One region of the Microbacterium sp. USHLN272 genome, then DNA from elsewhere that is predicted to be linked to it. Evidence: riboswitches for the same ligand, from Rfam matches in the RefSeq annotation. Region 1 holds a riboswitch; the other holds the start of a gene.
What was found. A riboswitch is a leader RNA that binds a small molecule or an ion and turns the genes downstream of it on or off. The one in region 1 is predicted to bind thiamine pyrophosphate.

Region 2: another riboswitch for thiamine pyrophosphate. It lies ahead of WFJ97_RS12005 (ECF transporter S component); the one in region 1 lies ahead of thiM (hydroxyethylthiazole kinase).

What each region holds. Positions count from the first base shown of each region.
Region 1 is NZ_JBBCRA010000002.1:13,305-20,743, forward strand. Features, by position in the region: gene WFJ97_RS13370 (bifunctional hydroxymethylpyrimidine kinase/phosphomethylpyrimidine kinase) at 1-1,779, opposite strand, end outside; gene thiM (hydroxyethylthiazole kinase) at 1,776-2,624, opposite strand; TPP riboswitch at 2,615-2,708, opposite strand; gene WFJ97_RS13380 (NAD-dependent epimerase/dehydratase family protein) at 2,716-3,717, opposite strand; gene WFJ97_RS13385 (AAA family ATPase) at 3,802-4,944, shown strand; gene pheT (phenylalanine--tRNA ligase subunit beta) at 4,993-7,439, opposite strand, start outside.
Region 2 is NZ_JBBCRA010000001.1:2,484,813-2,492,251, forward strand. Features, by position in the region: gene WFJ97_RS11990 (ABC transporter ATP-binding protein) at 1-1,324, shown strand, start outside; gene WFJ97_RS11995 (ABC transporter ATP-binding protein) at 1,321-3,594, shown strand; gene WFJ97_RS12000 (D-alanyl-D-alanine carboxypeptidase family protein) at 4,035-5,651, opposite strand; TPP riboswitch at 5,735-5,846, shown strand; gene WFJ97_RS12005 (ECF transporter S component) at 5,837-6,559, shown strand; gene WFJ97_RS12010 (ABC transporter ATP-binding protein) at 6,559-7,439, shown strand, end outside.

The sequences.
Region 1 (7,439 bases):
GGCGAACGTGGCCGCCGCCACCCCCTGCGCCGGTGTCAACCAGGAGGCGTGCAGTTCGAGTTCACCCAGGATCGACCCGCGGGCCGATTCCGCCCAGAACACCTGCTCGTCCGGGGTGGGCGCGAGTCGGGCGGCGTCGGCGAGGACACGCGCATAGTCGCGGAGATACAGCGCGTCCTGCGCGAGGTAGAAGAGGAAGTCCTCCGTGGGGAGGGAACCGTCGGCGAGTCCGCGGACGAACGGGAGGCCGTCGATGCCCGCCCGGATCCCGGCGATGCCCTGCCACCAGTCCTCGGCGACCTCCTCCGGGAGCGGTCGCGTGCCCACACCGCCCCGCGCCCAGAGCCCCGCGAAGTGATGCACCGGGCCGTGACCGCCACCGACGTGCAGGGCACCGCTCTCCCGCAGCGACTCGCGCAGCCAGCTCCGCGCAGCGCGCACCGCCTCGGTGAGGTCGTCTCCGCGGGCGAGTCGTGTCGCGAGGGCGGAGGACAGAGAGCATCCCGTGCCGTGGGTGTTCGCCGTCGCGATGCGACCGCCGCCGAATTCCTCCCGTGAGCCGGATCGCACGTCGATGATCGCGTCCGGAGCCTGATCACCGGGGAGGTGACCGCCCTTCACCAGCACCGCCGTGCCGTACTCGGTCGACACCTCCTCGGCTGCGGCGAGCGCCGCGGGCCATCCCTCGATCTCCCGGCGGGTGAGGACGGCGAGTTCCGCGAGGTTCGGGGTGACGAGATGCGCGCGGTGCAGCAACGAGGCCAGAGCGTCCTCGGCATCCGCGTCGAGCAGACGATCCCCGCTCGTCGACACCATCACGGGGTCGAGCACCACGATCGGCGGGCGCACCCGATCCAGCCACGCGCTCACGACGCGCACGGCCTCGACGTTCGCGAGCATCCCGATCTTGACGGCGTCGATCACGATGTCGTCCGACAGCGCCTCCAGCTGCGCCGAGAGGAACGCGGCGTCGGGCACGTGCACATCGCGCACGCCGCGCGTGTTCTGCACGGTGAGCGCGGCGATCGCCGCCATCCCGTATCCGCCGTTCGCCGCGATCGACTTGAGGTCGGCCTGGATCCCCGCACCGCCGGAGGGATCGCTGCCGGCGATACTCAGCACCCGTGGCACCGCGCCCCGCCGCCACCGCGCGCGGAACTCGGAGGCCGCGGCACGCGGATCCGGCGAGGCGCAGAGCGCGGAGACGACGGCGAGCCCAGCGGCGCTGGCGGACTGCAGATCCTCGGTGTCGTCGATGCCGACGCCACCGATCGCGACGCAGGGAAGGGCGGTGGCCCGGACGAACGCCCGGAACCCCTCGATCCCGAGAGCCGGCGGGTGGTCGGGCTTGGTCGCCGTCGGGCGGATGACTCCCACCCCGAGGTAGTCGACCGTGCCCTCGGGCAATGCGTGGACCGCAGCGAGATGGGCCGCGCTGTTCGCCGTGAGCCCGATCAGCGCGTCGGGTCCCAGCACCGCACGCGCGTGGAGCACCGACTCGTCGCCCTGACCGAGATGCACCCCGTCGACTCGGGCGCCCTGCGCGCGTGCATCGAGAGCCGCCTCCAGCCGGTCGTTCACCACGAGGAGCGCTCGCCCATCGATCACGCGCGACAGCTCGACCAGGCGAGCGACCACGTCGGAGTGCTCGGCATCCTTCTCGCGGAGCTGGACGATACGCACGCCACCGTCGACCGCCTCCCGCACGGTCTCGACGACGCCGCGTGCACCGCACAGGGCGGCGTCCGTCACGAGGTACAGGGAGAGATCCGCGATCACCGCGCTCCCTCCTCGACGTGCGCGCGAGCGATGACCTCTGCCGGCTCGACGGCGGCGAGCGCGTCCAGCAGGGCGACGGCGAAGCTGCCCGGCCCCGACGCCGACGCCGCCGCATCCTCCGCGGCGATCGTGTAGACGAGAGAACCCCCGGCGACGGCATCCAGCGCTCCGGTACCGGTCGCCCTGGCGGTGCCGAGGAACGCCGCCATCACCGCGCCGAGTGCGCATCCTCCTCCGGTCACGCGCGTCAGGAGCGCGTCACCGTTCGACAGCCGGAGAACCCGCTCGCCGTCGGTCAGCAGATCGACGGGGCCCGAGACGGCGACGATGCTGCCATGGCGACGAGCGAGGTGTCGGGCCGCGTCGAGCGCGGCTTCGGTGCCGTCGGTGGCATCGACCCCGCGTCCGCCCGTGCTCATGCCCGCCAGCGCGAGGATCTCCGACGCGTTGCCGCGGATGGCCGTCGGCCGACGCTCGGCGAGCTCGCCCGCCAGGGAGGTGCGCACCGGGAGCACACCGATCGCGACAGGATCGAGCACCCAGGGAGTGCCGGCGAGGGTCGCCGCGTCGACCGCCTCGAGGCTCGCCGCGCGCTGTTCCGGGGTCGGGGTGCCGAGGTTCACGAGCAGCCCGGAGGCCGCACCCGCGAACATCCCCGCCTCGCCCACGATGTCGACCATCGCCGGCGCGGCTCCGACCGCGAGCAGCACGTTGGCGGTGAATCCGGTGACGACCGCGTTGGTGATGCAGTGGGTCAACGGCGCAGCCGTGCGCAGCGCTTCGAGCAGTTCGGCCGCGGACTGCGCGGTCGAGGGGGCGGACGATGGACGCAGAAGATCGCTCATTGCGACATCCCTTCGCTAGTACGAACTAGATCAGGTTCGACGGGTGTGATCTCAGCCGCGGATGCGGCACCCCGTGTCACTCGCCCAGAGTCTAGCGAAGCGACCGTGATCGGCCGCCGAGCTCGGCGAGGAGATCCGCCTCTTCCGCGCGGCTGAGCCCGGCGCGGCGCGGACGATCCACACCGCGCACGAGCTCGTCGGCCACGACCCGTGCGGCCGTCGCGTCGAGCGGGCTCAGCGCGCCTCCCGTCGCGAGGAACCTCTCGTTGCGACGGGTCATGAATCCGGTCATGTCGGCCGGCAACCAGAGCGGCAACGAGCGCACGCCCATCCAGTACTCCACGCTGCGCGCGCGCAACCACTCCTCGCTCGCCTCGCGCACGCCGCCGGTGTGTCCGGCGGCACCGCGCACGATCTCGAGCATGTCGGCGAGCGGGATGCTGTCGCCGACCGCGTTCACCGCGCCGACGGCTCGCGAGGAGGCGACGTACGCGGCGAGGTCGTCGACGTCGACGACCTGCGCGGTCCGGCCGGCCAGGGGCGGCACCAGCACCGGTCGCTCCCCCGCCCGCGCGAACGCCGCCGCCCAGTACCCGAAGCGGTCGCTCGGGTCGCCCTCGCCCACGATCAGACCGGGTCGCACGATCAGCGCCCGATCGCCCAGTGCGGCGACGGCATCCTCCGCCGCCGCCTTCTGCGCACCGTAGTCGGCATCCTCCGCGCGGGAGGACGGATGCCGCGGCGCGCTCTCGTCGGCGCCCACCGTCTCGTCGTCGGCGCCCACCGTCTCGTCGTCGGCGTACACCGAGACGGACGACACGAAGGTCCAGCGGGCGGCGCGGTCTCCGAGCTCGTCGACGGCCCGGGCGACCTGGAGCGCCGAGGACGAGACGTCGACCACGAGGTCCCATTCGCCGTCGAGCGCCGCGTACGGATCGGCGCCGGTCCGGTCCCCGACCACGAGCGTCGCCCCCGGCGGCACCGGGCGGGTCCCCCGCGCGAGGCAGGTCACGGCGGCGCCCTCGTCGAGGAGGCGGCGGGCGATCCGGCTCGACAGCCATCCGGTGCCGCCGAGGATCAGAGCCTTCGTCATGACACCAGCACACCAGGATCGGCGCGCCGACGGAAGCGCATCCGCTCAGAGCAGAGTGTCGGATGCGCCTGACACGATGGGGCCATGCTCACGACCCTCGCCGTTTCCGGCTACCGCTCGCTCGTCGACGTCGTCGTGCCGCTCGATCCGCTCACCGTGATCACGGGGGCGAACGGCACGGGCAAGTCGAACCTCTACCGCGCGTTGCGCCTGCTCGCAGCGACCGGCCACGGCCGCGCGGTCGCCGCCGTCGCACGGGAGGGAGGCCTCGACAGCGTGCTGTGGGCGGGCCCCGAGACGCCGCAGGGTGAGGGAGCCCAGGGCACACGGCGTACCCGACCGATCTCGGTGCGCCTCGGCATCGCCGCCGACGAGGTCGGGTACCTCATCGACCTGGGCCTGCCGCAGACCGACGCGCGCAGCCTCTTCACGCGCGACCCGGAGATCAAACGCGAACAGTTGTTCAGCGGCCCGTTCGCGCGGCCGGGAACGCTGTTCGTCGATCGTCAGCGCGGCGGGGTGCGGGTGCGGGGCGACGACGGTTGGGAGTCGGTGGATCAGCCGATGGGACCGGGGCAGAGCGTGCTGCTCGACCTCGTCGACGGCACCGCGCGGTGGGAGACGGCATCCTTGCGCTCCCGGATCGCCAGCTGGCGCTTCTACGACCACTTCCGCACCGACGCGTCCGCCCCCGCGCGACAGCCGCAGGTCGGAACCCGCACGCGCTGGCTGAGCGACGACGGCTCCGACCTCGCCGCCGTGTGGGCGACGACGACGGAAGCCGGACGCGGCGCTCCGCTCGACGAGGCCGTCGACCGCGCCTTCCCGGGATCACGCGTGCAGATCTCCGTCACCGACGGCTCGTTCCGGTTGCAGCTGCGGCAACCCGGGTTGCTGCGTCCGCTCGACGCCGCCGAACTCTCCGACGGCACGCTCAGGTACCTGCTGTGGTGCGCGGCACTGCTGCCCGCCGACCCGCCGCCGCTCCTCGTCGTCAACGAGCCCGAGTCGAGCCTGCACGAGAGCCTCATCGACCCTCTCGGCTCGTTGCTCGCTCATGCGGCGTCCCAGACGCAGGTGATCGTCGTCACCCACTCGGCACCCCTCCGCCGCGCACTCGCCGAGGCGGGCGGGTCGGTCGTCGAGCTCGAGTCGAACGGCTACGGAACCCGTGTGCGCGATCAGCTGCCGCTCGAGCGTCCGAGCTGGCACTGGCCGTCGCGCTAGCGGTAACGCTGCGCGACGGCCAGTGCCTGCGAGGGGATCGTGTGGGGCTCAGTCGCGGAGAGCCGCCCCGAAGCGCCCGGCGGCGACGGCGACGCCCGCGAGCTTGGCTTCGCTGGCCTCGGCCGCCGTGAGAGTGCGATCGTCGGCGCGGAAACGCAGCGCGAAACTCAGGCTCTTCGAACCCGAAGGAACGCCCTCGCCGCGGTAGTCGTCGACCAGGCGCACCGATTCGAGGAGCGCACCCGCGCCCTCGGCGAGTGCTGCCTCGACATCCGCGGCCGGCACCTCGATCGGCACAGCGAGCGAGACATCCTGCGTCGCGGCGGGGAACGTCGAGAGCGATGCGGCGACGATGCGCTCGCCCGCGAGGGCGAGCACGAGATCGAGATCGACCTCGAGCACGGTCGCTCGCCCAGGGAGATCCGCATCCGCGGTGACAGCGGGGTGGAGTTCGCCGACGTAGCCGACGACCCGATCCGCGACGCGCAGGTCGCCCGTGCGCCCCGGGTGGAGGGCGGCTCGCGTGCTCTGCACGACGTCGATCTCGACGCCTGCGGCCGTCGCGATCACGCGCACGGCGTCGAGAGCATCCGAGAGCCCGGCCGCCTCGGCCGGACGTCCCGGCTGGCGCGGGGTCGCGTTCCCGGTCAGGAGAGCGGCGAGGAAGCGGTTCTGCGGCGGGATCGATGCGTTCAGCTCGGCGAGGGTCTCCTCCGAGGGGCGCTCCCCGAGTGGCGGAACCTCATCCGTGCCGTAGGTCGTCCCGGCTTCGGGCAGGAACACCGCGCCCGTGTCGAAGATCGCGAGGTCGGTGAGACCGCGTGAGATGTTGCGGTGCGCCGTCTGGAGCAACCCCGGCACCAGCGAGCGTCGCAGGAACGGCGCCTGGCCGTCGAGCGGGTTCGCCAGCCGGATGCTGGGCAGGTGCTCCCCCGTCGCCGATCCGTGGAGGTCGTTCTGCGCCTCGGTCGTGAACGGGAAGGCGGGGGTCTCGACGAAGCCCGCGGACGCCAGGGCGTTCGCCACCCGGCGGCGGCCCTGCTGGTGCGCGGTGAGTCCGCGGCCCGACGGCGGCGTGGGAAGCACCGAGGGGATGCGGTCGAGGCCGTGGATACGGGCGACCTCTTCGGCGAGCGTCCACTTGTCGGTCAGATCGGGACGCCAGGTCGGAGGGATGACGGTCCACCCGTCTTCGGCAGCGGTCACCTCCGCACCGATCGTGGTGAGGGCGCCGGTGATCTCGGCCTCGGTGTAGTCGACGCCGATCAGGCCCTCGACGAAGCCTGCGGGCAGGTCGATCTCGCCGACGAAGACCTCGGCGAAGAGCGCGCCCCCCTCGTCGGTGAGCGTGCCGCCGGCCAGCTCGACCATGAGGTCGGCCGCACGACGGGCCGCCACGAACGGGATGAGCGGGTCGACGCCGCGCTCGAAGCGCTTGGACGCCTCGCTGGGCAGCTTGTGCCGGCGTGCGGTGCGCGCGATCGTGGTGGGATCGAACGACGCGGCCTCGATGAGGACGTCGGTCGTCGTGTCGCTCATCTCGGTCGTGCCGCCGCCCATGACGCCGGCGAGGCCGATGGGTCCGGATTCGTCGGTGATGAGCAGATCCTCGACGTGGAGCGTGCGCTCCTGGCCGTCGAGAGTCGTCATCTTCTCGCCCGCCCGAGCACGGCGCACCGTGATGCCGCCCGTGAGCTTGTCGAGGTCGTAGCCGTGCAGCGGCTGGCCGAGTTCGAGCATGACGTAGTTCGTGATGTCGATCAGCACGCCGAGCGAGCGCATGCCCGCGAGCGAGAGCCGCGCGATCATCCAGGGAGGTGTCGGGCGGGACGGGTCGACCCCGCGGACGACCCGGGTCACGAACTCGCTCGCGCCCACACGTCCGCGCACGGGCGCCTGATCGTCGACGATCGCGACATGGCCGGTGCCTGGCTGCAGCTCGGCGAAGTCCCGCTCGGCCGGGTCGCGGAACTCCGCTCCCGTCGCGTGCGAGTACTCACGGGCCACGCCGCGCAGGGAGAAGGCGTACCCGCGGTCGGGCGTGACGTTGATCTCGACCGCGACGTCGTCGAGCCCGAGGAGGGCGATCGCGTCGGTACCGACCGGGGCGTCGATCCCCAGGTCGGACAGCACGAGGATGCCGTTGTGCTCGTCACCGAGCCCGAGCTCCCGCGCCGAGGCGATCATGCCGTCCGACACGTGCCCGTAGGTCTTGCGGGCCGCGATCGGGAACGGGCCGGGCAGCACCGCGCCCGGGAGCGTCACGATGACCTTGTCTCCGGCGACGAAGTTGTGGGCGCCGCAGACGATGCCGCGCACGCCGCCGTTCGCCTCGCCGACGTCGACCTGGCACCAGTTGATGGTCTTGCCGTTGGACTGCGGTTCGCCTTCGAGCGAGACCACCTGTCCGACGACGACGGGACCCGTGATGTCGAAGCGGTGCACGTCCTCCTCTTCGAAGCCGACCGTCACCAGTGCCGCGAGGACGTCCTCGG
Region 2 (7,439 bases), on a different contig from region 1:
GCTCGTCACCGCACCGCTGCTCGCGATCGGCGGCATCATCTTCGCGGTGCAGACCAACATCGGGCTGAGCTGGCTCATCGCCGTCTCCGTCCCCCTCCTGCTGATCGTCGCCGGACTCGTCGTCAGCCGCATGGTCCCCCTGTTCCGCAGCTACCAGGGCAAGCTCGACACCGTGAACCGCGTCATGCGCGAGCAGCTCACCGGCGTGCGCGTCGTGCGCGCGTTCGTGCGCGAGCGCATCGAGGAGGAGCGCTTCCGCGGCGCGAACACCGACATCATGGTCGTCGGGCGCAAGGTGGGTTCGCTGTTCGTGCTGCTGTTCCCGCTCTTCATGCTCATCCTCAACGTCACGGTCGTCGCGGTCGTCTGGTTCGGTGGCGTCGAGGTCAACAGCGGCACGGTGCAGGTCGGCACGATCTTCGCGTTCATGCAGTACATCGGACAGATCATGGGCGGCGTCATCATGGCCAGCTTCATGGCGATCATGATCCCGCGCGCCGCGGTCTCGGCCGAGCGCATCGGCGAGGTGCTCGACACGACGTCGAGCATGGAGCGTCCGGCGAACGGCGTCACCTCGTTCCCGACTCCGGGTTCCGTGGCGTTCGACGACGTCGAGTTCACCTACCCCGGAGCCGACGCCCCCGTGCTCTCCGGCATCAGCTTCGCCGCCGAGCCCGGTGAGACCGTCGCGATCGTCGGATCGACCGGTGCCGGCAAGACCACGCTGGTCTCGCTGATCCCGCGCCTCTTCGACGTCTCGGGTGGAGCCGTCTTCGTCGGAGGCGCCGACGTCCGCACCGCCGATGTCGAATCGCTCTGGGCGACGATCGGACTCGTTCCCCAGCGCCCGTTCCTCTTCACCGGCACGGTCGCGTCGAACCTTCGCTACGGCCGTGAAGACGCCACCGACGACGAGCTCTGGCACGCGCTCGAGATCGCGCAGGGTCGTGATTTCGTCGAGGAGATGCCGCAGGGGCTCGAGTCGCGGATCACCCAGGGCGGAACCAACGTCTCGGGCGGTCAGCGCCAGCGCCTGGCGATCGCCCGCGCGATCGTGCGGCAGCCGCAGATCCTCGTCTTCGACGACTCGTTCTCGGCGCTCGACCTCACCACCGACGCCCGTCTGCGACAGGCGCTGTGGAGGGAGCTGCCCCACGTGACCAAGGTCGTCGTCGCGCAGCGCGTCTCGTCGATCACCGATGCCGACCGCATCGTCGTGCTCGAGGGCGGGACCATGGTCGGCGTCGGAACGCACGAAGAACTCCTCGAGACGAGCACGACGTACCGAGAGATCGTCGAGTCGCAGCTGGGGGTGGACGCATGAGCGAGCAGAACTCCTCACGTACCCGTCGCGGTCGCGGAGCCAAGAGTGCGACCGCGGGCACCGCGGCCGTCGTCGAGCCCGAACTGACCGACGAGGAGAAGTACGAGGCCGAGCTGGCCGAGAAGGCGCGTCAGGACGGCGGCGGCTGGGACAGCGTCGCGCCCGGCAAGGCCGACAACTTCGGCAAGAGCTTCAGCCGCATGATCGGCCTGCTCAAGCCCTCGGCGGTCTGGTTCGTGATCGTGTCGATCCTCGGCGCCATCGGCGTCGTGCTCACGGTGGCGGCTCCGAAGGTGCTCGGCGAGGCGACCAACCTCATCTACAAGGGCTTCATCTCGGTGCAGCTCGGGCAGGCGAACGGCGACTTCCCCGGATTCCCCGCGGGTACCTCGCAGGACGACGTCGTCGACGCGTTGCGGCAGGGCGGCCAGACCGACTTCGCCAACCAGGTCGCCGCGCTCGGTGACTTCCAGGTCGGTGACGGCGTCGACTTCGACGCCCTCCGGTGGGTCATCGCCGCCGTCCTCGCGATCTACGTGGTCGCGGCGTTCCTGAGCTGGATCCAGGGCTACGTCATCAACGTCATCATGGTGCGCACCATGTGGCGTCTGCGCGAATCGGTCGAGGCGAAGATCAACCGACTGCCGCTGTCGTACTTCGACAAGGTGCAGCGAGGTGACCTGATCTCCCGCGTCACCAATGACATCGACAACATCACGCAGACCATGCAGCAGTCGCTGTCGGGCGCGATCACCGCGGTGCTCACGGTCGTGGGCGTGCTCGTGCTCATGTTCTCGATCTCGTGGCAGCTGGCGCTCGTCGCGCTGGTGGCGCTTCCGCTCATGGGAGTGATCTTCGGCGTCATCGGTCCGCGTTCGCAGAAGGCCTTCGGCACGCAGTGGCGCAAGGTCGGACGGCTGAACGCCCGCGTCGAGGAGGCCTTCTCGGGCCACGCGCTGGTCAAGGTCTTCGGCCGCGAGCAGGACGCCCTCGACAAGTTCAAGGACGAGAACGAGGAACTCTTCCAGGCCGCGTTCAAGGCGCAGTTCCTGTCGGGCATCATCATGCCGGCGATGACCTTCGTCGGCAGCCTCACCTACGTGGGTATCGCGGTGCTCGGCGGCCTCATGGTCGCGAACGGCCAGCTGCGTCTCGGCGACGTGCAGGCGTTCATCCAGTACTCGCAGCAGTTCACGCAGCCGCTGTCGGAGCTGGGCGGAATGGCGGCGGTCGTGCAATCAGGAACCGCCTCGGCCGAGCGCGTGTTCGAGCTGCTCGACACCGAGGAGCAGGAGGCCGACGACGTCGACGCTCCCGCGCTCGACGAGGGCAAGGGCGTCGTCGAGTTCGAGAACGTCGCGTTCTCGTACACGCCCGATCGTCCGCTCATCACGGACCTCTCCTTCCGGGTCGAGCCGGGGCAGACGGTGGCGATCGTCGGCCCGACCGGTGCGGGCAAGACCACGCTCGTCAACCTGATCATGCGGTTCTACGAGCTGAACGGCGGGCGCATCCTGCTCGACGGTCAGGACATCTCGGAGGTCACGCGCGACGAGCTGCGTTCCCGCACCGGCATGGTGCTGCAGGACCCGTGGCTGTTCGCGGGCAGCATCCGCGAGAACATCCGATACGGGCGTTCCACGGCGACCGATGACGAGGTGCTCGAGGCCGCGAAGGCGACGTACGTCGATCGCTTCGTGCACGCGTTGCCCGAGGGGTACGACACCGTGCTCGACGAGGACGCGTCGAACGTCTCGGCGGGTGAGCGGCAGCTGATCACGATCGCCCGGGCGTTCGTCGCCCAGCCGTCGATCCTGATCCTCGATGAGGCCACGTCGGCCGTCGACACCCGCACCGAGCTGCTCCTGCAGAACGCGATGGCGGCGCTCCGCGAGGGACGCACGTCGTTCGTGATCGCTCACCGCCTGTCGACGATCCGCGATGCCGACCTCATCCTCGTGATGGAGCACGGCGACATCGTCGAGAAGGGCACGCACGACGAACTCATCGCCGCGCAGGGCGCCTACTGGCGCCTGTACCAGTCGCAGTTCGAGCAGGCGGCGACCGACATCGACGCCGAGGAGGCACTCACCGGCTCGACGCCGACCGTGATCACGGGCGACGCCGACGACGTGGATGCCGCCGAGGCCGCAGCAGCGGATGCCGTCACCGGCGCATCGGTCGGAGCCCAGCAGCCCGCCGCCGAAGCTGCCGCGGCGCGGGCCGTGATCGAGCACCCGTCTCCCGAGGGGGACACCCGCCACGGCTGACCCGTCACGCTGACCCGGCACGGCTGACCCGTCGCAGTACCCGGGCTCACGCCCACCCGAAGCGCCCCGACCCGCATCCGCGGGCTGGGGCGCTTCGCGTGCGGCGCCGTCGTCCCGAGAACCCGCCGCCGCGGCATGCGTCCGATCCCGCTCATCTGCACGGAGCGCGCACGTCTGCACGGCGATCCCGGGGGTCTCGCCGTGCGGACGTGATCCGTCCGTGCAGGCGTGATGGCGTGGAACCACGTGCAGGGAGAAAAGACATCTAGGGAGATTCGGCGGGATTCTCCCTGCACGTGTCGTTCTTCCCTGCGGATGAGCGGGCGGCAGAGGGCGACAGGCGTGCGAGGAGGCAATCTGAACGTGAGGGGTCACGACACGCCTCACGTGCGGGCACGATCACGGCGTGTTGTGACCCCTCACGGAGTCAGGAGACCCGGCTACTCCGAGTCGAGGCCGAACAGGTTCATCGGATGCGTGAGGCGCCACCAGATGCTGGGGCCCTTGACGTCGTCGTCGAGCACGAGTTCCGTCGTGGTCGCGTCGATCGGGCCGGCCGTGCTCAGCGAGCCCACGGCGTCGCCGTCCTCCCGCGCATCCCCGAGCGAGAAGTTCGTCGAGGTCGTCGCCGCGGCACCGTTCCAGAGCAGCACGTCGGTGTCGGCATCCGTCACGATGTCGACCTCCGCGCCCCACTCGGTGCGCACCTGACCGACGACCGTGCCGGCCGGAACCGCGGGTTCCTGGGCGAGGAGCGCCGCTTCGACCTCGGCGAACAGCGAGCGCGTGGCCGCGAGCCGCTGGGCATCGTCGTCCTGATTCAGCACCGCCGCGTAGAGCTGCACGGTGCTGTCGCCCACGGTCACGTTCTTCGCCGTGAGCAGGTTCCACCCGACCAGCGTGCCGGTCTTGATGCCGACGACACCGGGGTCGGCCAGCATGCCGTTGGTGTTGGTCACGAGGCCCGCGCCGGGCAGTTCGACGGCAGGGGTGCCGACGATCTCCGCGAACACCGGGTTCTTCATCGCGAGCTCGCCCAGGCGCACCAGGGCGTCGGGTGTCGCGACGTTGCCGATGTCGAAGCCCGACGGTGTGACGACCGTGATATCGCTGAGGCCGCGCTCGCTCAGCCAGATCTCCGCGGCGGCCGCGAACTCGCTGTTCGACCCCCAGATCTCCCGCGCGAGGCGGTCGATGTAGTTGTTCGCCGACCCGAGCAGCGTGCCCTGCAGCATCTGGTACTCGGTGAGCACTCCGCCGACCGGCACATCGAGCGACGACTGATCCGACATCCGATACGACCAGTACGACTGGCTGTCGGCACGGGTGAACGAGAACTCGGGACCCTGCTCGCCGAGGGCCAGGGGCATCCGGTCGAGCACCATGAGCGAACTGACCACCTTGGTGATGCTCGCGATGCTCGCCGGATCCACCGAGGATGCCGTCGAGCCGATGCCACCCACGCCGACGGCTGCACTGCCGACGCCGGGCCACGCCACGGCGGCCGGGGGAGCGGCGACGGTGGTGAACTCGACAGAATGAACGGTCGGGGCGACCTCGTGCAGCGGCCAGAGGATGGTCGTGCCGGCGTATGCGCCGACGAGACCGAGAACCATGCCGATCGGCACGAGCACGCGGGCGCTCGCGATCGCCGGGCGCAGTCGGGCGCCGCGCATGATCGCGACGGCGGGATCCTCGACGTACGGCTCGTCGTAGGTGCGCGCCGCGGAACCCGCCGCGACGGCAGCGGTGTCGATCCAGGTCAGAGCGGTGGCCGGGCGCTTCTCATCTGCCCACGCGGCCTCGGGAGTCTCGCTCTCGTTCGCCTCCGGAGTATCGGATGCCTCGGCACCGGCACTCTCGGTACCGGCAGCCTCGACATCAGCACCTTCGGGACCAGCCTCCTCGACGCCGGCAGCCTTCGCCTCGTCAGGGTCCGCCACGGCGGGCACGGATGCCGTCGCAGGCGGCTCGAGTTCGCCCGGGGCGTCGGTCGCAGCCGCGCCGGAATCGGGCACGGCGGCGGTGGCGGCGTCGGTGGGATGAGCGGCGGTCACTCGATTACGGTACCCAATCCCCGGGCTGATCTGCGGCGATGCGTCACGGGCGGGCGCGGGTGTCGGCGCGCGGGTATGCTGGTCAGCACAACCACGGGAGTCCGGCGAGCCGGGCTGAGAGGGAGCGAACCGCGCTTCGACCGTCGAACCTGATCTGGGTCATGCCAGCGCAGGGAGGAGTTCAGATGAGTACGTCCACGCCCGAATCCGCCGCGAAGGACACCGGCGAAACGGCACCCAACCCGGCATCCGGATCCAACCCGGCATCCGGATCCAACCCGGCATCCGCCGCGAAGCCGGCATCCGCGAAGAGCGCACCCGCCACGATCTGGCGTTGGCGCGTCGTCGACATCGTGGTCGCCAGCGTGCTCGGCGTCGCCGCCGGGCTGATCTTCCTCGCGTGGAACGTCGGCTACCTCGGCCCGAAGGCGCTCCTCGAGCCGCTGCTCCCGGGCCTGCAGGGGCTGCTCGACGGACCGTGGCTGTTCGCCGGTGTGCTCGGCGGCCTCATCATCCGCAAGGCGGGCGCGGCGATCTACGTCGAGCTGCTCGCCGCGGTCGTGTCGGCCCTGATCGGCAACCAGTGGGGCGGGTTCCTGACGCTCGAGGCCGGGCTCGTGCAGGGCCTGGGAGCCGAACTGATCTTCCTGCTGTTCTTCTACCGCCGCTGGTCGCTGCCGGTCGCGATCCTCGCCGGAGCGGGGGCGGCCCTCGCCGGCGGCATCAACAACCTCATCCTCTGGTACGCGGGGTCGGGCACCGAGTTCACGGTGATCTATCTGATCAGCACGGTCGTGTCGGGCGCGGTGATCGCCGGGGCCCTGTCGTGGGTGCTGGCGCGCGGCATCGCGGCCACGGGAGCGCTCGATCGCTTCGGCTCGGGCCGTGAGGCGCGCGTCCGCGTCTGATGACGATCGATCAGGCCGGCCCCGCGACGGTCGAGGCGACCGCGTGGGGCTGGCGTCATGCCAGCCGTCTGGCCTGGGCGCTGCAGGACGTCTCGTTCCGGATCGAGCCGGGGGAGCGCGTGCTGGTGCTCGGCGCATCCGGTGCCGGCAAGTCGACGCTGCTGCAGGGACTCGCCGGGGTGCTCGGCGGCGACGAGGAGGGCGAAGCCCAGGGCTCGCTCCTCGTCGACGGCATCCCCGCAGCGTCCACGCGCGGGCGCACGGGGCTCGTGCTCCAGGATCCCGACTCGCAGGTGATTCTCGCCCGGGTGGGTGACGACGTCGCCTTCGGGTGCGAGAACCTCGGCATCCCGCGCGCCGAGATCTGGCCGCGCGTGACGCAGGCGCTCGACGCGGTCGGCCTCGATGTGCCGCTCGATCGCCCGACCAAGGCGCTGTCGGGCGGGCAGAAGCAGCGCCTCGCGCTCGCCGGCATCCTCGCGATGCGGCCGGGGCTCGTGCTGCTCGACGAGCCGACGGCCAACCTCGATCCCGCGGGCGTGGTCGAGGTGCGCGACGCGGTCGAGCGGATGCTGCAGGCGCACCCCGCGACGCTGATCGTCGTCGAGCACCGCCTCGACGTATGGCTGCCGTTGATCACCCGGGTGATCGTGGTCGGGCAGGGCGGGGTCGTGGCCGACGGACCGCCCGCGCACGTGCTCGGCGTCGAGGGCGCCCGGCTCGCGGCCGACGGGGTGTGGGTGCCGGGGTTCGCTCCGGATGCTCCGCCCGCTCCGCTGTCGGCGTCCGGCGAGGTGCTGATCTCGGCCCGCGATCTCGCCGTCGCCCGCGTAAAGGGGAAGCCCGTGGCGAGCGGCATCGACCTCGACGTGCGGGCAGG